2 linked regions of the Halioglobus japonicus genome follow. The protein of the gene in region 1 binds, or shares a complex with, the protein of each later gene. Links are inferred from orthologs where the notes say so. Each region holds a gene or a part of one and is shown on either strand. Other genes may lie near its edges. The genes, in order: tig and rpsG.

Evidence for each region.
Region 2: the proteins of tig (region 1) and rpsG are in contact, whole or in part, in a crystal structure (PDB 3GTY), measured with the Thermotoga maritima proteins. The link is inferred for Halioglobus japonicus from one-to-one orthologs. Residues at the interface, in WP_004081061.1 of Thermotoga maritima: Glu122, Val124, Val129, Leu130, Tyr133, Glu188, Gly259, Ile262, Tyr263, Glu266, Ser270, Glu273, Gln274, Glu277, Arg308, Gln311, Ile312, Ser315, Tyr316, Glu325, Arg329, Arg336, Leu363, Phe366, Trp367, Arg373, Leu377, Arg381, Leu384, Glu387; in WP_004081843.1 of Thermotoga maritima: Lys34, Lys52, Lys55, Glu59, Arg62, Gln63, Glu66, Asn67, Lys69, Val71, Arg95, Ala109, Lys110, Lys111, Gly112, Arg113, Pro114, Glu117, Glu121, Ile124, Ala125, Tyr127, Asn128, Asn129, Thr130, Gly131, Lys135, Asp139, Arg142, Met143.

What each region holds. Positions count from the first base shown.
Region 1 is NZ_CP019450.1:2,737,034-2,746,901, reverse strand. What follows is about bases 1-2,796. They hold tig (trigger factor), read left to right. Parts: upstream 1-630; coding sequence 631-1,962; downstream 1,963-2,796. Other genes in these bases: clpP (ATP-dependent Clp endopeptidase proteolytic subunit ClpP), read left to right, coding at 2,045-2,686; BST95_RS12920 (cupin domain-containing protein), read left to right, coding at 1-309. Also shown: ATP-dependent Clp protease ATP-binding subunit ClpX, read left to right, coding at 2,799-4,091; lon (endopeptidase La), read left to right, coding at 4,209-6,620; BST95_RS12890 (HU family DNA-binding protein), read left to right, coding at 6,799-7,074; BST95_RS12885 (SurA N-terminal domain-containing protein), read left to right, coding at 7,174-9,054; BST95_RS12880 (phosphoglycerate dehydrogenase), read left to right, coding at 9,063-9,868. UniProt on the Bacillus subtilis protein: Involved in protein export. Acts as a chaperone by maintaining the newly synthesized protein in an open conformation. Functions as a peptidyl-prolyl cis-trans isomerase.
Region 2 is NZ_CP019450.1:4,006,660-4,016,598, reverse strand. The notes cover bases 3,189-6,055. They hold rpsG (30S ribosomal protein S7), read left to right. Parts: upstream 3,189-4,320; coding sequence 4,321-4,791; downstream 4,792-6,055. Other genes in these bases: fusA (elongation factor G), read left to right, coding at 4,819-6,055; rpsL (30S ribosomal protein S12), read left to right, coding at 3,837-4,208; fusA (elongation factor G), read right to left, coding at 3,189-3,550. Also shown: BST95_RS18945 (hypothetical protein), read left to right, coding at 1-94; BST95_RS19860 (hypothetical protein), read left to right, coding at 310-456; BST95_RS18940 (hypothetical protein), read left to right, coding at 663-950; BST95_RS18935 (hypothetical protein), read left to right, coding at 963-1,214; BST95_RS19855 (hypothetical protein), read left to right, coding at 1,260-1,421; more of fusA, read right to left, coding at 1,466-3,188; more of fusA, read left to right, coding at 6,056-6,924; tuf (elongation factor Tu), read left to right, coding at 7,038-8,261; BST95_RS18905 (glutathione peroxidase), read right to left, coding at 8,847-9,326; BST95_RS18900 (fatty acid desaturase), read right to left, coding at 9,466-9,939.

The sequences.
Region 1 (9,868 bases):
GCATTGGATAACATGTGCCTGCAGCCGCCGGAGCAGGGCATATTCGAGGTTCTGGCGTCTCCAGCAGGTGTTGAGATAGAGCGCATTGTCGACTTCGCTGACTTTGAGGTGCGGCGTGTGCGGGTCGAGACTGGTGCGCAGTGCGATCTTCCGGCACAGGAAAGCTATAGCCTGGTCATGGTTGTCGAGGGCAGGTTGGCGGTCGACGGCATGACCTTCGACCCCGAGGAGGCCTTTCTATTGCCTGCCGGGCGGCGGCTTTCGCCCCAGGTGGGCCCCCTGATTCTCTTGCAGGCACTACCGCGTTGATGAGCGGTTGAACCGGTGCTGTCTTTGTGGCAGAATCTGCGCCCTTGCGAGACCTCCAATTACCGCCCCTGCGGCGTTTTTCTTTCCTAATAATCAATTAGTTAGGTGCAGAAAGCTGCAGCGGATTCTAGGTATTGGCCCCACACCCGGGGCAGAGGGGCTTACGCGCGGAAGTGGTGGAATTGGTAGACACGCTAGATTTAGGTTCTAGTGCAGCAATGTGTGGGGGTTCAAGTCCCCCCTTCCGCACCATATTTTTGGCAGGTGCCGCCTCGGAAAAGAGGCGGGCACCACAGACTTTTCGATTTATGAGGAAATACCATGCAGGTTTCTATTGAGACGACTTCCGGCCTGGAGCGTCGCCTGACAGTTGGCGTACCCGCCGAGCGCGTTGACGCAGAAGTGGTTACCCGCCTGAAAAAGGCAGCAAAAAACGTGCGTTTGCCCGGCTTCCGCCCCGGCAAAGTGCCCATGAAGGTCATGCAGCAGCGCTTTGGTGCGGGTGTGCGCCAGGAAGTATTGGGCGAAGTCATGAGCCAGTCCTTCCAGGAAGCTGTGGTACAGGAACAACTGCGCCCTGCCGGGCAGCCCAGCATCGAGCCCAAGTCGCTCGAAGCCGGTAAAGACCTCGAGTACGTGGCGACGTTTGAAGTATTCCCCGACGTTGAAGTGGCCGAGCTCGGCGGCTTTGATGTAGAGCGCCCGGTCGCTGAAGTCAAAGACGAAGACGTGAACGAGATCATCGAAGTATTCCGCAAGCAGCAGGGCAGCTGGACTGACGTCGAGCGTCCCGCAGCGTTGGAAGACAAGGTCATCATTGATTTCGCCGGCACCAAGGACGGCGAGGCGTTTGAGGGCGGTAGCGCTGAGGGCTCTGAGCTGGAGCTGGGTTCCGGCCGCATGATCCCCGGGTTCGAAGACGGTATCGTGGGTATGTCTGCCGGCGAAGAGAAGACGCTCGAGCTGACCTTCCCCGAGGACTACCACAGCGAAGACCTGAAAGGTGCGGCAGTTGAATTCAAGGTCACTGTGCAGAACGTTCAGGAAATGTCCCCCGCCGAGCTCGATGAAGAGCTGTTCGCCAAGTACGGCGTAGAAGAGGGCGGTGAAGAGCAGTTCCGCAAGGAAGTGGGCGAGAACATGACCCGCGAACTGAAGAACGCCATCGAATCCAAGGTCAAGCAGCAGGTTATGGATGCGGTTATCGATGCTCACGATGCCCTGGAAATCCCCCAGGCGCTGATTGCTCAGGAAGTCGATGCGCTGCGCAACCAGATGTTCCAGCAGTTCGGCGGTGCCGCAGGCCAGGATCTCGACCTGAAATCCCTGCTGCCTGACGATATGTTCACCGAAAATGCCGAGAAGCGCGTCAAGCTGGGTCTGCTGCTGTCTGAGCTGATTAACAAGTTCGAGCTGAAGGCAGACGGTGACAAAGTCCGCGCCACCATTGAGGAAATGGCCTCTACCTACCAGGAGCCTGAAGAGGTGATCAACTGGTACTACTCGAACCAGGAGCAGCTGGCGACGGTTGAATCCAAAGTTCTTGAAGACCAGGTGGTTGAAAAACTCCTCGAGAGTGCCAAGATAGTGGATAAGGAGTGCAGTTATCAGGAAGCAATCGCACCTGCCGAGCAGGGCGAAGAGGAAGCCTGATACCGTATCTCCCGCCGGGCGGTGGGCCATCTGACGCCGCCGCCCGTATACACCACAGAAGAAATACTAGGGACGATGAGCTATGCCATTTCAGCCAGACGGGCGCAATTCTCAAGACATTAACAACCTGGGCCTGGTGCCTATGGTGGTGGAGCAAACCTCTCGCGGGGAGCGCTCATTCGACATCTACTCCCGCCTGCTGAAAGAGCGCGTTATCTTTGCCGTAGGTCCTGTTGAGGACCAGATGGCCAACCTGATCGTGGCCCAACTCTTGTTCCTTGAGTCGGAAAACCCCGACAAAGACATTCACCTCTACATCAACTCTCCCGGCGGCAGTGTGACCGCGGGTTTGTCGATCTACGACACCATGCAGTTCATTAAGCCCGACGTGTCGACCATGTGTATTGGTCAGGCAGCGTCTATGGGGGCTTTTCTGCTCTGCGGTGGTGCCAAGGGCAAGCGTTATTGCCTCCCTAACGCCCGCACCATGATTCACCAGCCCTCCGGCGGTGCTCAGGGGCAGGCCACTGACATCGAGATCCAGGCCAAGGAAATTCTGATCATTCGCCAGAAGCTCAATGAGCTGATGGCAGGGCATACGGGACAGCCGCTTGAGGTCATCGAGCGCGATACTGAGCGCGATCGCTTCATGAACGCCCACGAAAGCATGGAATACGGCCTGATTGACGAGGTTGTGACCAGCCGCGGCGGTGCTTCGGAATAGGCTACAGAACCTGTCCAAAGCACCTAACAGGGCTTGCAATAATCGCTAAAAAACATCATCTTACAGTCTCCGGAGACGGAGACTTTCCATATATTGTGTATAGGGCGTCTTAATGAGCGACGAAACTACCACTTCTGGCGATGACAGCGGCAAACTGCTGTATTGCTCCTTCTGCGGCAAGAGCCAGCACGAAGTACGCAAACTGATCGCTGGTCCGTCGGTATTTATCTGCGACGAGTGCGTCGACCTCTGTAATGACATCATCCGTGAGGAGGTGCAGGAAAGCAGCGGTGACGGCCAGCAGGACCACCTCCCGGTACCCCAGGAAATCAAGGCCATCCTGGATGAATACGTGATCGGCCAGCAGCGCGCCAAAAAAGTGCTGTCGGTGGCGGTCTATAACCACTATAAGCGTCTACGTCACGGCCAGGGCCGCGGCGACGACGTGGAACTTGGCAAGAGTAATATCCTCCTGGTCGGCCCCACTGGATCGGGCAAGACACTTCTGGCGGAAACGCTGGCGCGCTTGCTAGATGTGCCCTTTACCATCGCCGACGCCACCACGCTCACTGAAGCTGGCTATGTCGGTGAGGATGTTGAGAACATCATCCAGAAGCTGCTGCAGAAGTGCGACTATGATGTGGAGAAGGCCCAGGTAGGTATTGTCTACATCGATGAAATCGACAAGATTTCCCGCAAGTCGGACAATCCTTCAATTACCCGTGACGTTTCCGGTGAAGGCGTACAGCAAGCGCTGCTCAAGCTGATCGAAGGTACGGTGGCTTCGGTGCCGCCCCAGGGTGGACGCAAGCATCCCCAACAGGAGTTCCTACAGGTCGACACTTCCAACATCCTGTTCATCTGTGGCGGTGCTTTTGCCGGCCTGGACAAGGTGATCCGCAATCGTTCTGAGAAGGGTGGCATCGGCTTCAGCGCCGAGGTCAAGAGCAAGGACGAGACCAGTAACGTCGGCGAGCTGCTGTTTGAGCTCGAGCCGGAAGATCTCGTCCAGTACGGCCTTATCCCTGAATTTGTGGGCCGTCTGCCCGTGATTGCAACGCTTGAGGAACTCGATTCCGATGCGCTGGTCCAAATCCTCACGGAACCCAAAAACTCCCTCACAAAGCAGTACAGCAAGCTGTTTGAAATGGAAGGGGTTGAAGTGGACTTCCGCGAAGACGGTCTGCGGGCTGTGGCTGAAAAAGCCATGGAGCGCAAAACCGGCGCGCGGGGCCTGCGATCCATCCTCGAAGGCGTTTTGCTGGATTCCATGTACAACATTCCCTCACGGGATGATGTCAGCAAAGTTGTCATCGACGAATCTGTGATTCGCGGCGACTCCGAGCCTCTGCTGGTCTACCAGAACAGCGAACCTGCGGCTCGAGCCGCATCCACAGAAGAATAAACAAGCTGGTAGCCCGGCGCAGCCGGGCTACACTTGCTAGCGGGTGCTTGTATTTTCGGACCGTGCCCCCATATCCGGAAGACAAGGCCTTAAACCCCGCCCAACCCGGAGATAGTTATGGGTTTTCCCTCAGCAATTGAACTCCCCCTGTTACCCCTGCGCGATGTGGTCGTATATCCGCACATGGTATTACCGCTATTCGTCGGCCGGGAGAAGTCTATCGAGGCGTTGGAAGACGCCATGGCCAACGACAAGCAGGTGCTTTTGGTCGCCCAGCGCAATGCCGCAGACGACAACCCTGGCGCCGAGGATATTTACCAGATTGGTACCGTATCCAACATTCTGCAGCTGCTGAAGCTTCCCGACGGCACCATTAAGGTGCTGGTGGAAGGTGGCTATCGCGCCTCCGTTGAAGCGGTGGAAGAGGGCGACAACTTCGCCGTAGCCCAGGTCCAGGAAATCGTCAGCGATGACATCCCCGACGCCGAAGTCGAGGGCCTGCTGCGTTCCACCAACACCCAGTTTGAGAAATACGTCAACCTCAGCAAGAAAGTTCCCTCCGAGGTGCTGACGTCCCTGACCGGCATCGATGAGCCCGGTCGCCTGGCTGACACCATTGCGGCCCACATGAGCGTCGATCTGGAAGAGAAGCAACGCATTCTTGAGATCGCAGATATCAAGACGCGCCTCGAGCACCTGATGGGCCTGATGGAAGCGGAAATCGACCTGTTCCAGGTGGAGAAACGCATTCGCGGCCGCGTTAAGAAGCAGATGGAGAAGAGCCAGCGCGAGTACTACCTGAATGAGCAGATGAAAGCGATTCAGAAAGAACTCGGCGAGATGGACGAAGCGCCAAACGAGCTCGACGAACTCCAGACCCGTATTGACGAAGCCAAGATGCCTGCCGAGGCCAAAGAAAAAGCCGAAGCGGAACTGGGCAAGCTGAAAATGATGTCGCCCATGTCTGCCGAGGCATCGGTGGTGCGCAGCTACATCGACTGGATGGTAAGCGTGCCCTGGGCCAAGCGCAGCAAGGTCAAGCACGACTTGAAGCGCGCCACCAAGATTCTCGATGAGGATCACTATGGGCTCGACGAGGTAAAAGACCGGATTATCGAGTACCTGGCGGTCCAAAAGCGAGTGCGCAAGGTCAAAGGCCCCGTGCTGTGCCTGGTAGGACCTCCCGGTGTGGGTAAGACATCGCTGGGCGAGTCCATTGCCCGGGCGACGAATCGCAAGTTTGTGCGCATGGCCCTGGGCGGTGTGCGCGACGAAGCGGAAATCCGCGGCCATCGCCGGACGTATATCGGTTCCATGCCGGGTAAATTACTCCAGAAAATGGCCAAGTCCGGCGTCAAGAACCCGCTGTTCCTGCTCGACGAGATCGACAAAATGGGCATGGATCACCGCGGCGACCCCGCTTCAGCTATGCTTGAGGTGCTCGATCCAGAGCAGAACCACGCGTTCAACGACCACTACCTGGAGGTCGATTACGATCTCTCGGATGTGATGTTCGTCTGCACATCGAACACCATGAACATCCCCGGTCCATTGCTCGACCGTATGGAAGTGATCAGGATTCCCGGTTATACCGAGGATGAAAAGCTCAATATTGCCGAGCGCTACCTGATTCCCAAACAGCTGAAGCTGAACGGACTGAAGAAAAGCGAGATCACCCTGGATGATGGCGCGGTCATTGACATCATTCGCTACTACACCCGCGAGGCCGGCGTGCGTTCCCTGGAGCGTGAGATCGCCAAGGTCTGCCGTAAGATGGTCAAGGCCATTACCCTCGAGGAGATGGAGAGCGGCAGTCAGGTGACCGCTGAAATGCTGCCGGATCTGCTGGGCGTACGGAAGTACAACTACGGGATCGCCGAGGAAGAGAACAAGATTGGTCAGGTGACAGGTCTGGCCTGGACATCGGTCGGCGGCGAGCTGTTGACCATCGAAGCGGTAGCGGTCACCGGTAAGGGCCGTCACGTGAAGACCGGTTCCCTGGGTGATGTGATGCAGGAGTCGATTCAGGCGGCCAACACTGTGGTGCGCAGTCGCTCCCAGTTTGTTGGTATTCCTGCGGACTACCACGAAAAGCACGATGTACATATCCACGTGCCCGAAGGCGCTACGCCCAAGGATGGCCCCAGTGCGGGTATCGCCATGTGCACCGCCCTGGTCTCCGTGTTGACGGATATTCCGGTGCGCGCCGATGTGGCCATGACCGGTGAAATCACGCTTCGCGGAGAAGTCCTGCCGATCGGTGGCCTGAAAGAGAAACTGTTGGCAGCCCGCCGCGGTGGTATCAAGACGGTTATTATCCCGAAAGAGAATGAGCGCGACCTCAAAGAGGTGCCGGATAACATCAAAGCGCATCTGAATATCAAGGCGGTGAAATGGATTGATGAAGTGCTTTCCATGGCCCTGGAGACAATGCCCGAGCCGCTGAGTGATGAGGACTACCTTGCCAGTACCGCTGCCGCGACCAAGGAAGCGACCGACGAGGAAAAAAATCGCATAAATACGCACTAGCAGCGGGCTTTTTCGTTGACCGGGATTCCCGCTCTGTTATAAAGTCGTGCGTCTGATCACCACCCCCGAAACCTAAGCGCAGCAAGGGTTTCGGGCAAATGACAGCAAACCGAATTCGAACGCCCCCCCGGGCTAAAAGACTAAAATTTCACCTGACTAAAATTCCAAGGGGATAAGTGTGAACAAGACTGAACTGATTGATGCAATTGCCGCTGCAGCGGACCTGCCCAAAGCTTCTGCCGGCCGCGCGCTGGACGCTGTTGTAGACAGCATCACTGAAGCACTCGCCAAAGGCGACCAGGTCTCTCTGGTAGGCTTCGGCACCTTCGCCGTTAAGCATCGCGCAGCCCGCACAGGCCGCAACCCGCAGACCGGCGCCACCATCGAAATCAAAGCTTCCAACGTCCCCGGCTTCAAAGCTGGCAAGGCGCTCAAGGATGCCGTTAACTCGTAAGTCCTGTTAGTCGGCCCGCGCTAACGCATCGGGCTACTGGCGAGACAAAAAGGCGCACTCAACGGTGCGCTTTTTTTTTAGTCCCCCGAGAGAGAAACCATGCTTCAAGATATTCGGGCAAACGCCCAGGGCACCGTCTCCAAGATTATCGTCGGCGTTATTGTCGCTGCCTTCGCCCTGTTTGGGGTGGAGTCGATTTTGCTCAGCGGCGGCAGTGGTGGCGTTGCTGAGGTCAACGGCGAAGAGATCAGTCCGCAGGAAGTACAGCAGGCTGTCACCAACCAAAAGCGGCGCCTGATTGCCATGATGGGCGACAACCTCGATCCTACATTGCTCGACGATCAATTGATCCAGGGCCAGGTGATGGAAGGGCTAATCCAGCGCAAGCTGATGGTGCAGGCGGCAGAGGGCCTGGGTCTGACGATTTCCGATCGCCAGCTGGGCACCATTATTGGTGAGATGGAGCAATTCCAGGTGGGCGGTCAGTTCTCGCCTGAGTTGTATCGCGGCACCTTGTCGGACGCCGGATACACGCCACTGTCTTTCAAGGCCACACTGTCGGATGACCTCATTGTTGGTCAGGCTCGTGCCGGACTCGCAGGCAGTGAGTTTGCGACACCTGCTGAACTGGCGCTCAATGCGCGCCTGGCGGGTGAGCAGCGTGATATTCGCTTCATGACCATCCCCCTGGCGGAGTTCAAGGCTGAAGTGACTGTCGCCGAGGCCGATATTGCGGCCTACTACGAGGCAAACAGCCAGCAATTCCTGTCTGAGGAGTCCGTGGATATCGATTTCATTGAACTGCGCGCCGAAGATTTCCGCGAGCCGGTGGATGACACCGCGCTGCAGGATGCCTACCAGGAAGAGCTGCAGGCCAGCCAGTATCAGACCGAGAGTGGCGTAGCACACATTCTGTTCGAACAGCGCGATGACGAGAGCGCTGAAGACTGGGCGGCCCGGGTCGCCGAGGCGCAGAGCAAGCTGGCAGAAGGCACCGATTTCGGCGAAGTCGCCCAGACATACTCGGACGATATTGGCTCGGCCAACTTTGGTGGCGATCTCGGTTACACCGCTGGCGAAGCGTTCCCCGCGGAAATGGAGCAGGCCATTGCTGCACTTGAAGTCGGCCAGGTATCCGAGCCGGTACAGACTGAGGCAGGTATTCATATCATCAAGGTCACCGATCGCCGTGAAGGTGAACCACCGAGTTTCGAACAGTTGCGCCCGGACCTCGAAGAGCGCGTTGCCATGGCCGATGCGCGGATCGAGCTGATGCGTACCGTAGAGACCCTCAAGGATCTGGCGTTTAACGCCGAGGACCTGGGTTCCCCTGCCGGGGAGCTTGAGCTGGAAGTCGAGCAGGCTGCGGGCGTCACCCGAACCTCGCAGGACGAATTGTTCAGCAATGCCCAGCTGATCTCGGCAGCCTTTTCTGACGACGTACTGAATGCCGGCTACAACAGTGAAGTTATCGAACTCAGCCCGGAACACTGGGTCGTGCTGCGTGTGAACACGTACAACGAGGCAGCAGTCATGCCAATGGAAGCTGTCAGTGAGCAAATTGTTGCCCTGATTTCCGCCGAGCGGGCCCGTGAGGCAGTCAGCGCCGCCGCGGAAGCAGCGGTTGCCGGCCTGCGAGATGGCGCATCGGTGGAAGAGCTGGCCAATGCAGAAGGTTATGAGTGGCAGGTAGAGCTGGGTGCCCATCGGCGCAACCTTGTCGTCCCCCAGGAAGTGCTGGGTAGCGCGTTCGGCCTTGCCGCGCCCGCTGAAGGCCAAAGCAGCATTGACTACGTATTAAGTGTGACCGGTGATGCGCTGGTCTATGAACTTGACCGTGTTAATGAAGGTGATCTCGGCCGCATGCCGCAGGCCGAACAAACGGCGTTGCGCCAGCAGATGAATGGCGAAGCAGGGCAGCTGCTGGACGCTGAATACCAACAGGGTAAGCGCGCCAGCGCTGACATAACCGTAATCTAAGGATAACCATGGCCAAGCAAATTCTTACCCTTAACGCGATCTCGGTTAAGGGTCTGGAAAGACTGCCGCGGGAAGACTACGAAGTCGCCAGCGAGTTCGCGCATCCCGATGCGATTCTGCTGCGCTCCCACAAGTTGAAGTCCGAGGATATCCCGGATTCAGTGCTCGCCATCGGCCGCGCCGGTGCCGGCACCAACAACGTGCCTGTGGCTGACTGCAGCAAGCGCGGCATCCCCGTGTTCAATGCACCGGGCGCCAATGCCAATGCCGTGAAAGAATTGGTCGCGGTAGGCCTGTTGCTGGGCTCGCGTGGCATCGTCGAAGGTATCGACTATGTCGCAACCCTGGCCAACACGACAGACAAGGCGGAACTGAACAAGACACTCGAGGCCCATAAGAAGGAATTCAAGGGCAGTGAGCTGGTCGGCAAGACCCTGGGCGTTGTGGGCCTCGGTGCTATTGGCTCCATGGTGGCCGAGATGGCGCTCACTATGGGCATGGACGTGATCGGCTACGACCCTGCGCTGTCGGTAGAGGCCGCCTGGCGCCTGTCCAGCCAGGTACAGCGCGCAGATACACTGTCGGCGCTGTTTGCCAAGTGTGATTACATTTCTCTGCATTTGCCGGTACTCGATTCCACACGCGGTCTGATAAACGCAGAGCTCTTGGCGGCCATGCGTGAAGGCGCCTGCCTGTTGAATTTTGCTCGCCAGGAAATTGTCGACGAAGACGCCTTGCTCGCGGCGCTGGAGAGCGGCCCGCTGCGCAAGTATATCGCCGATTTCCCGTCACCGGGCCTGATCGGTCGCGACGA
Region 2 (9,939 bases), 1.3 Mb from region 1 along the record:
TTCTGCGGTGCAGCGCAATTATCCGCGTTATGTCTGGAGCCGGGAGGTATTGGGGTGGGGGGAGCGATCGGCGACTGGATACTGGCTGGGATGAACCGTGCTTCGCAGAGTTGCCAATGGGGCGATACGGTCAAAGTGGTTGCTCGCCGAGACCCACGTAGTCCCGGTGGTCTGCTCTTCTCCATTCCCCGAGTATTTCAGAGTGGCGCATTCTGCCTTCGGGTTCGGACGTCTTTGCCCCGCCCGGTCAGGGCGATGCTACAGGTCTCCAGTAGCGAATGGGGGATGCCGGAATTTAGTACCGGAAGAATGATTGAAACGCATTTCGCACAGGGCAATGATGTTCTTGGCCTGATCGTTCCCGCCGGCTACGGTGCAGAGCAGTACCGCCTGTCCCTGACCGGCAGGCTTTCAGCGAGCAGTCGTATCGATATCGAAGTGGCTCACCTTCCTTGAGCCACTCTCAGGACATATCTTTCGTTCTGTACGAAGCTTGAACAATCCTTAAGTTGATCTACTTTTAGACTCGGATCGGGGCAGGGACGTCCACCCGGGGATAGCAACCTGGATGAAGACCTGCGCCAGGGATACGTGCCTGCCCGATGTTTGTTCCTCTCTGTCCTCTAATCTGCATTCGTGATCATGCGAAGAGGAATAAATCTATGAAAATCAGAACAATAGCGATGGCTGCTACGCTGCTCGCAGGAATGTCTCCGCTCGGAATCGCGGCCCAGCAGGAGGTGCCGACGGTGGTGCCGGTGGAGTTATTCACCTGCAGCTTCAAGGAGGATAAGGCCTGGGATGACCTGGATGTCCTGAACAAGAAGTTCGCTAAATGGTCTAAGAAGAACGATGGCAGCTACAGTTCCTGGACTATCTCGCCGCAGTTCAGAACCAACGATGGCGAGTTTGACGTGGGCTGGATTGGCTCCGGGGTGACGGGCCAGTAAATGGGGCAGGGCATGGACAACTGGATGGCGGGTAACGACGGCCTTGGTGAGTCCTATGCAGAGGTCATTGGTTGCAGCCACTCACTGGTGTCGTCAATCCCCGTGCATGCGCCGAATGGGCCTCCCCAGGGCAATGGCATCGTGTGGTTCTCTAGTTGCATCATCGATGACGATAGCGACTCAATGAAGGCCTACCAGGCCCATAAGAAGTTCTCCGAGGTCATGTCGAAGATGGGTGGTAAGGGACAGTCATGGCTGATGTAGCCACAGCTAGGGTTTAGCGGTATTGAGTTTGACCACTACTCGGTGGTGAGCTTTGAAAACTATGAGCAGCTGGGCGAGGCCTGGCATAACTACGCCAATGGCGGTGGTTGGGCCAAGCACCAGGAGATCATGGACGACGTGGCGGAATGCGATAGCCCGCGGGTGTACGACGCCAGAATGGTCGTTCTGGGAGGAAATAACCGCTAAAAAAAAGGCCGGCATAAGCCGGCCTTTTTTCCTGAAGGTAGCGCTTAGCCGTTGGCTTTACGCTCCTTAACTTCGGCAACCACCTCGTCTGCCACGTTCTGCGGGCAGGGCATGTAGTGGCTGAACTCCATGGAGAACTGGCCACGGCCGGAAGTGATGGTGCGCAGGTGGCCGATGTAGCCGAACATCTCTGACAGAGGTACGTCTGCCTTGATGCGTACGCCAGTGGCGCCTGCGTCCTGGTCTTTGATCATGCCGCGACGACGGTTCAGGTCACCGATAACGTCACCTACGTGATCGTCTGGAGTGAACACGTCAACCTTCATGATGGGCTCGATCAGCTGAGCGCCGGCCTTGGGCATGGACTGGCGGAATGCGCCCTTCGCTGCCAGTTCAAAGGCAATGGCCGAGGAGTCAACTGCGTGGAAGCCACCGTCGTACAGCTCGATTTCAACGTCAAGAACGGGGAAGCCGGCAATCGGGCCTTCGTCCATCATGACCTTGAAGCCCTTCTCAATGGCAGGGAAGAATTCCTTCGGTACGTTACCGCCCACAACAGTGGAGGTGAAGGAGAAGCCGTCGCCAGGCGCAGCGGGCTTGATGCGGTAGTCGATCTTACCGAACTGACCGGAACCACCAGACTGCTTCTTGTGCGTGTAGGAATCTTCGATTTCCTGGGTGATGGTTTCGCGGTAGGCCACCTGAGGCTTACCAACTTCCAACTCAACGCCGTAGGTACGCTTGAGGATGTCGACTTTAACGTCCAGGTGCAGCTCGCCCATGCCCCTGAGGATGGTTTCACCGGAGTCTTCGTCGGTTTCAACGCGGAAGGAGGGGTCTTCTGCAACCATTTTACCGATCGCAATACCCATTTTCTCGGCACCGCCCTTGTCTTTCGGAGCAACCGCGATGGAGATAACGGGCTCGGGGAAGACCATGGCTTCCAGGGTGCAGGGGTTCTTCTGGTCACACAGGGTGTGGCCGGTCTGAACGTTCTTCATACCGACAATCGCCAGAATGTCGCCTGCCTGGGCAGAGTCGAGTTCGTTGCGGTCGTTGGCGTGCATTTCCACCATACGGCCAATACGCTCGGTCTTACCGGTAGCGGAGTTGAGGATGGTGTCACCCTTGTTCAGTACGCCGGAGTAGATACGCACGAAGGTCAGGGCGCCGAAACGGTCGTCCATGATCTTGAACGCCAGGGCGCGCAGGGGCTCTTCCGGATCAACGGTCGCGAATTCACCAGTGGGCTCACCTTCTTCGTCGGTCAGCGGCTGGGGGTCTACCTCGGTGGGGCTGGGCAGGTAGTCAACAACGGCGTCCAGTACCAGCTGTACACCTTTGTTCTTGAACGCGGAGCCACAGTAAGTGGGGAAGAAGTCCAGCTTGCGAGTACCTTCTCGGATGCAGCGCTTGATGTCTTCCATGGAGGGCTCGTTGCCTTCCAGGTATTGTTCCATCAGCTCGTCGTCCTGCTCAACGGCAGTTTCAATCAGCTTCTCGCGCCACTCTTCAACGTCGTCGGCCATGTCGGCGGGAACGTCGGTGATTTCGAAGTTCTCGGGGTTGTCGTTATCGGCCCAGACGTGCGCCTTGCGGGTCAGCAGATCGACAACGCCGATGAAGCCGTCTTCGCGGCCGATGGGCAGAACCATGACCAGCGGGTTGGCACCCAGTACGTCTTCTACCTGCTTAACAACGCGGTAGAAGTCTGCACCGATACGGTCCAGCTTGTTCACAAAGATCAGGCGGGATACTTCAGATTCGTTCGCGTAGCGCCAGTTGGTCTCGGACTGGGGCTCAACACCACCGGAGCCACAGAATACGCCAACACCACCGTCGAGTACTTTCAGGGAGCGGTAAACTTCTACGGTGAAGTCAACGTGTCCTGGGGTGTCAATGATGTTTAGGCGGTGATCTTTCCAGAAACAGGTGGTTGCTGCAGACTGAATGGTAATACCACGCTCCTGCTCCTGTTCCATGAAGTCAGTGGTCGCAGCACCGTCGTGTACTTCACCGGTCTTGTGAATCTTACCGGTGAGCTTCAGGATGCGCTCGGTAGTGGTGGTTTTACCCGCGTCAACGTGGGCGAAAATACCAATATTTCTGTAAAGGGATAAGTCAGACATTGGGTCTCTCAATCGTTCAAAGTTTGGCCAGAAAAAATTGTGGCGGATAGTACATGAAAAAGGCCTGTTTGGGGAGCAAAAAACACCCAAATTTCTCCCGCCGGGGCCAGGTATATGGGGACGATTTGTTGTTGACTCAAGGTGGGGCCATCTATAGAATGCCGCCTCCTCATTTTTGGGGTGGTTTCCTGTGGCCTTTTATTAAGGTTTTGCAGGTTATCCGGTCCAGAGCTGGGGAAATGGCCATAAGGCCATGAAATACAACATTTTTTGGAGTTCTATCTGAATGGCAACGATCAACCAATTGGTTCGTAAGCCCAGGAAGCGCAAAGTAGAAAAGAGCGACGTACCTGCCCTGCAAAGCTGCCCGCAGCGCCGCGGTGTTTGTACTCGTGTTTACACTACCACGCCGAAGAAGCCGAACTCTGCACTGCGTAAAGTATGTCGTGTACGCCTGACCAACGGTTACGAGGTTTCCTCTTACATCGGTGGTGAGGGTCACAACCTGCAGGAGCACAGTGTAGTTCTGATTCGCGGTGGTCGTGTAAAGGACCTTCCCGGTGTGCGTTATCACACCGTGCGTGGCAGCCTGGACACCTCCGGCGTAGCCGACCGTCGTAACGGTCGCTCGAAGTACGGTGCCAAGCGTCCCAAGTAAGTCCTGAAGCGTAAGCTGGCTTATATATAGATGTAAGTAAGGCCGAACCCCTGCCTCCCCCGCATTTGTGGCAGGTCGGTGTTCGGGTAACCCTGAAGAGAGAGAGGCTAATATGCCCAGAAGAAGAGTAGTCGCCAAGCGCGAAGTACTGCCCGATCCTAAGTTCGGGAACGTGACTTTGGCGAAATTCATGAACCACGTAATGATCAGTGGTAAGAAATCCGTCGCAGAGACCATCGTTTACGGTGCTCTGGACATTGTTCAGGAAAAACTGAACAAGGATCCCCTCGAAGCATTCGACGAAGCGCTGGAAAACATCGCGCCCATGGTAGAGGTTAAGTCTCGCCGTGTGGGTGGTGCTACCTACCAGGTGCCCGTGGAAGTACGTCCCGCCCGTCGTGTGGCTCTGTCCATGCGCTGGTTGGTTGAGTACGCTCGCGGCCGCGGTGAGAAGTCCATGCGCCAGCGTCTTGCCGGCGAGATCATCGACGCATCCCAGGGCAAAGGTAATGCCGTGAAGAAGCGTGAAGATGTTCACCGCATGGCTGAAGCGAACAAGGCATTCTCGCACTACCGCTTCTAATCACCACCTTTTTCCGAGGAAAGCAGCGTGGCACGTCAAACGCCTATTAACAGATACCGAAATATCGGTATCTGTGCACACGTGGACGCGGGTAAAACCACGACCACCGAACGTGTTCTTTTCTATACAGGCCTGTCCCACAAGATTGGTGAGGTGCACGATGGTGCAGCCACCATGGACTGGATGGAGCAGGAGCAGGAGCGGGGTATTACCATTACCTCCGCGGCTACCACCTGTTTCTGGAAAGGCATGGACGCGCAGTTCGACCAGCACCGCATTAACATCATCGACACCCCCGGACACGTGGACTTCACCATTGAGGTGGAGCGTTCCCTGCGTGTTCTGGACGGTGCCGTGGTAGTGCTGTGTGGGTCATCCGGTGTGCAGCCCCAGACCGAAACCGTCTGGCGCCAGGCGAACAAGTACGAAGTGCCGCGCATGGTGTTCGTCAATAAGATGGACCGTGCCGGCGCCGATTTCATGAGCGTGGTAGATCAGCTGAAGGAGCGCCTTGGCGCCAACGCTGTGCCGCTGCAAATGACCATCGGCGCCGAGGACGAATTCAAGGGCGTGGTAGACCTGATCGAGAACAAGGCCATTCTTTGGAGTGAAGCCGATCAGGGCATGTCCTTTGAATACGCCGATGTGCCCGAAGACCTGGTTGACCAGGTAGAGGAAATGCGTGAGTTCATGGTGGAGGCAGCTGCCGAGGCCAGCGACGAGCTCACCGAGAAGTACCTCGAAGAGGGCGAGCTTTCCAAGGAAGAAATCAAGCAGGGCATTCGCGCCCGCACCCTGGCCAATGAGATCGTGCCCGTACTGGGCGGCTCGGCCTTCAAGAACAAGGGTGTGCAGGCGGTACTGGATGCCGTGATCGAATTTATGCCTTCTCCCACCGAGGTGAAGGCGATCGAAGGGCACTTGCTGGACAAGGACGAAACCCCTGCGACGCGCGAAGCGGACGACAACGCTCCCTTTGCCTCGCTGGCGTTCAAAATTGCCACCGACCCCTTCGTGGGCACCCTGACATTCTTTCGCGTTTACTCCGGCAAGTTGGAATCCGGCACTGCCGTGTACAACTCTGTCAAAGAGAAGAAAGAACGCGTTGGCCGGATGGTGCAGATGCACTCCAACAGCCGTGAAGAGATCAAGGAAGTGCTGGCGGGCGATATCGCCGCCGCAGTGGGCCTCAAGGATGTCACCACCGGTGACACCCTTTGTGATCCCGACAGCCCCATTGTGCTGGAGCGCATGGAATTCCCCGAGCCGGTAATTTCGGTGGCGGTGGAGCCCCGTTCCAAGCCCGATCAGGAAAAGATGGGCGTTGCCCTGGGCAAGCTGGCCCAGGAAGATCCGTCCTTCCGGGTCAAGACAGATGAAGAAACCGGCCAGACAATTATTTCTGGTATGGGTGAACTGCACCTGGACATTATTGTCGACCGTATGCGTCGCGAGTTCAGTGTAGAGGCCAATATCGGTAAGCCCCAGGTGGCCTACCGCGAGGCGATCCGCAACACTGCGGAAATCGAAGGCAAGTTTGTACGCCAGTCCGGCGGCCGCGGCCAGTACGGCCATGTATGGGTCAAGTTTGAGCCCGCAGAGGACGAGACCGCAGAAGGCCTGGAATTCGTCAACGAGATTGTTGGCGGCATCGTGCCCCGGGAGTACATTCCCGCGGTACAGAAGGGTATCGAAGAGCAGATGCAGAACGGTGTTCTGGCTGGCTACCCCCTGCTGGGCCTGAAGGCCACCCTGTACGACGGTTCCTTCCACGATGTGGACTCTAACGAAATGGCGTTCAAGATTGCCGCAAGCATGGCGACCAAGAAGCTCGCTAGCGAGGGCGGCGCAGTACTGCTCGAACCCGTTATGGCCGTAGAAGTGGTGACGCCTGAAGAGAACATGGGTGATGTGGTTGGCGATCTTAATCGTCGCCGCGGCCTGATTGGTGGCATGGACGAAAATCCCTCAGGTAAGGTGATTAACGCCGAGGTACCGCTGGCAGAGATGTTCGGTTACGCGACCGACCTGCGCAGCGCAACCCAGGGTCGTGCGACCTACACCATGGAATTTTCGAAATACGCAGAGGCCCCCGCGAGTGTGGCAGATGCGATTGTTTCAAAGTACGCGTAATCGGGGACAGACCCCAATTTCGCTGTTTTAAATTGGGGTCTGACTCCGATTGAGTAGGATTTTTTGACTGGGTGGAGTGATCCTCTGCCCACATTTTAAAGAGGAGCCTGGTAATGGCAAAAGAAACGTTTGAACGTACTAAGCCCCACGTAAACGTGGGCACCATCGGTCACGTTGACCACGGTAAAACTACCCTGACAGCGGCCCTGACCCGCGTATGCTCCGAAGTATGGGGCGGCGACGCGGTAGCCTTCGACGGTATCGACAACGCACCTGAAGAGAAAGAGCGTGGCATCACCATCGCGACTTCTCACGTTGAGTACGACTCTCCGATTCGTCACTACGCGCACGTTGACTGTCCCGGACACGCTGACTACGTGAAGAACATGATTACCGGTGCTGCGCAGATGGACGGCGCGATCCTGGTTTGTGGTGCTACTGATGGCCCCATGCCCCAGACTCGTGAGCACATCCTGCTGTCTCGTCAGGTAGGCGTACCTTACATCGTTGTATTCCTGAACAAGGCTGACCTGCTCGCAGAAGACTGTGGCGGCGCCGACACCGAAGAATACGAAGAGATGAAAGAGCTGGTTGAAATGGAGCTGCGTGAGCTGCTGGACCAGTACGAATTCCCCGGTGACGACACTCCGATCATCTGTGGTTCCGCGCTGATGGCGCTGAACGGCGAAGACGAGAACGAGCTGGGCACCACTGCCGTTAAGACCCTGGTAGAGACTCTGGATTCTTACATCCCTGAGCCCGAGCGTGCCGTTGACGGTGCCTTCCTGATGCCGGTTGAAGACGTATTCTCCATCTCCGGTCGCGGTACCGTAGTAACTGGCCGTGTTGAGCGTGGCATCATCAAGGTTGGTGAAGAGATCGAGATCGTTGGTATCAAGGACACTCAGACCACTACCTGTACTGGTGTTGAGATGTTCCGCAAGCTGCTGGACGAAGGTCGTGCGGGTGAGAACGTAGGTATTCTGCTGCGTGGCACCAAGCGTGACGAAGTTGAGCGTGGCCAGGTGCTGTCCAAGCCCGGTTCTGTAAACCCTCACACCAAGTTTGAAGCTGAGGTTTACATTCTGTCCAAGGAAGAAGGCGGTCGTCACACGCCTTTCTTTAAGGGCTACCGTCCGCAGTTCTACTTCCGTACTACTGACGTAACCGGTGCATGTGAACTGCCCGAAGGCGTTGAGATGGTAATGCCTGGTGACAACGTACAGATGGTTGCCACTCTGATCGCTCCGATTGCGATGGAAGATGGCCTGCGCTTCGCGATCCGCGAAGGTGGTCGTACTGTTGGCGCTGGTGTTGTAGCCAAGATCATCGAGTAATCGATATCGCGTCTGCCCTTGCCTTACGGTGAGGGCCTTAAAGAGCCCGGCCTTTGTGTCGGGCTTTATTGTTTTGGTTTTGGCTAATCTATCCGCCACGGAACTGGCGAGGAGATTGCGTCACGACCACAAGCTCAGCTCCGATGGCTGCGGCCGGGGCGCAACTCAGAGTGGGATTGCTGCGCAATCCTCAAGCACTCAGCCCGGAAAGCCCTCCGCCCTCTCCGCTGAGCTTATGCATGGCCTGATGGTGACATAATTTTCTCGCCAGCGCCGTGGCTCGATTCCGGTTTTAACTTCATGATCAAAGATGTCGAATTGAGATGGGGTATTTGCGATTAAGCCCAACTTGGGAAATGCGCTTGCTGCAAATCGGGATTTGAGTGGTATAGCTGTGAAGAGTGGGCTTGGCAAAGCGGTTTATCGGAGCGGCCGAAAAGAGGGCCGGGAGTGGCGTAAGCTCTTCCGAAATCGTCGGGAGGCATGGATGCCGGACGCCGAAGCGTCCCATGGATGGGCTTGCAGCGGTTTCGGAAGAGCTTACGCCGCTCCCGAACCGCATAGTCAGAACTAACCCGATAAAACTCAGGCCAACAGCGAGTCGATATCTTTCTCAATATCAGCAGGCTTGGTCGTCGGCGCATAACGCTTAACAACGTTGCCTTCGGCGTCTACAAGGAACTTGGTGAAGTTCCATTTGATATTCTTGGTCAGCAACCCCGGGGCTTCATCCTTGAGGTGCTTGAACAACGGGTCAGCCCCGGAGCCATTCACTTCAATCTTGCCCATCATGGGAAACGAAACGCCATAGTTGAGCTGGCAGAATTCCTGAATCTCATCGTTGCTGCCAGGGTCCTGCTTGCCGAACTGGTTACAGGGGAAGCCGATAACGGATACGCCTTTGTCTTTGTACTTTTCATAGAGCTCTTCAAGCCCCGCGAACTGAGGCGTGAAGCCGCACTTGGAAGCCGTGTTCACAATCAGCAGAACCTGGCCCTTGAATTCATCGAGTGGACGGTCGGTGCCGGCGGCGTTCTGCACGGTGAAGTCGAATACGGTGGTCATGGGAGGCATCCTCGCGGTTATCAGTGGTTGGGTGTCTAAAGTATCACAGAGCTATCGATACGCGAGGTAAAGCAGGACAGATCATGGACGCAGACACAAAAAAGGGGCCTTAAGGCCCCTCGATGCATTTATGCGAGGTTTACGCGGGCTGCATCTGCGCCTGTAGCTGAATTTCCTTCATGAGGAGCTCCATGCGCTTGCGCTGCATCTTCAGCGAGTATTCCAGCTCCTTGAACTTGGTGCGCAAGGTGGCTGTTTCCCATTTCTGCTGCAGGCGGGCGCGCTTCTCGCCCAGGGCGCCACCCAGTTCGGCTTTCTTGGCTTCGTAGCGCTGCGCTTGCAGGGTTGTCCACTCGTTCACTGATTCAGTGAATTGCTGGTACTCGCGCTCAAGTTTGTCTCGCAGCGTGTCAGAGCTCTCGGTCTCGTCCAACTGGGCGCGGGCGCGCTTGAACTGAGTGTCGAGCATGGCGCGCTGAATTTTAATCTCGGGTACGCGCACCAGCTTGCTGGCCAGGCCCACGCGTGAGCAGCCGTTAATCAGCCACTTGGTGGGATCCCACTGCCACCAGCGAATGCCATTGCGGTAGTCCGTTTGGAAGATGTGGTGGTA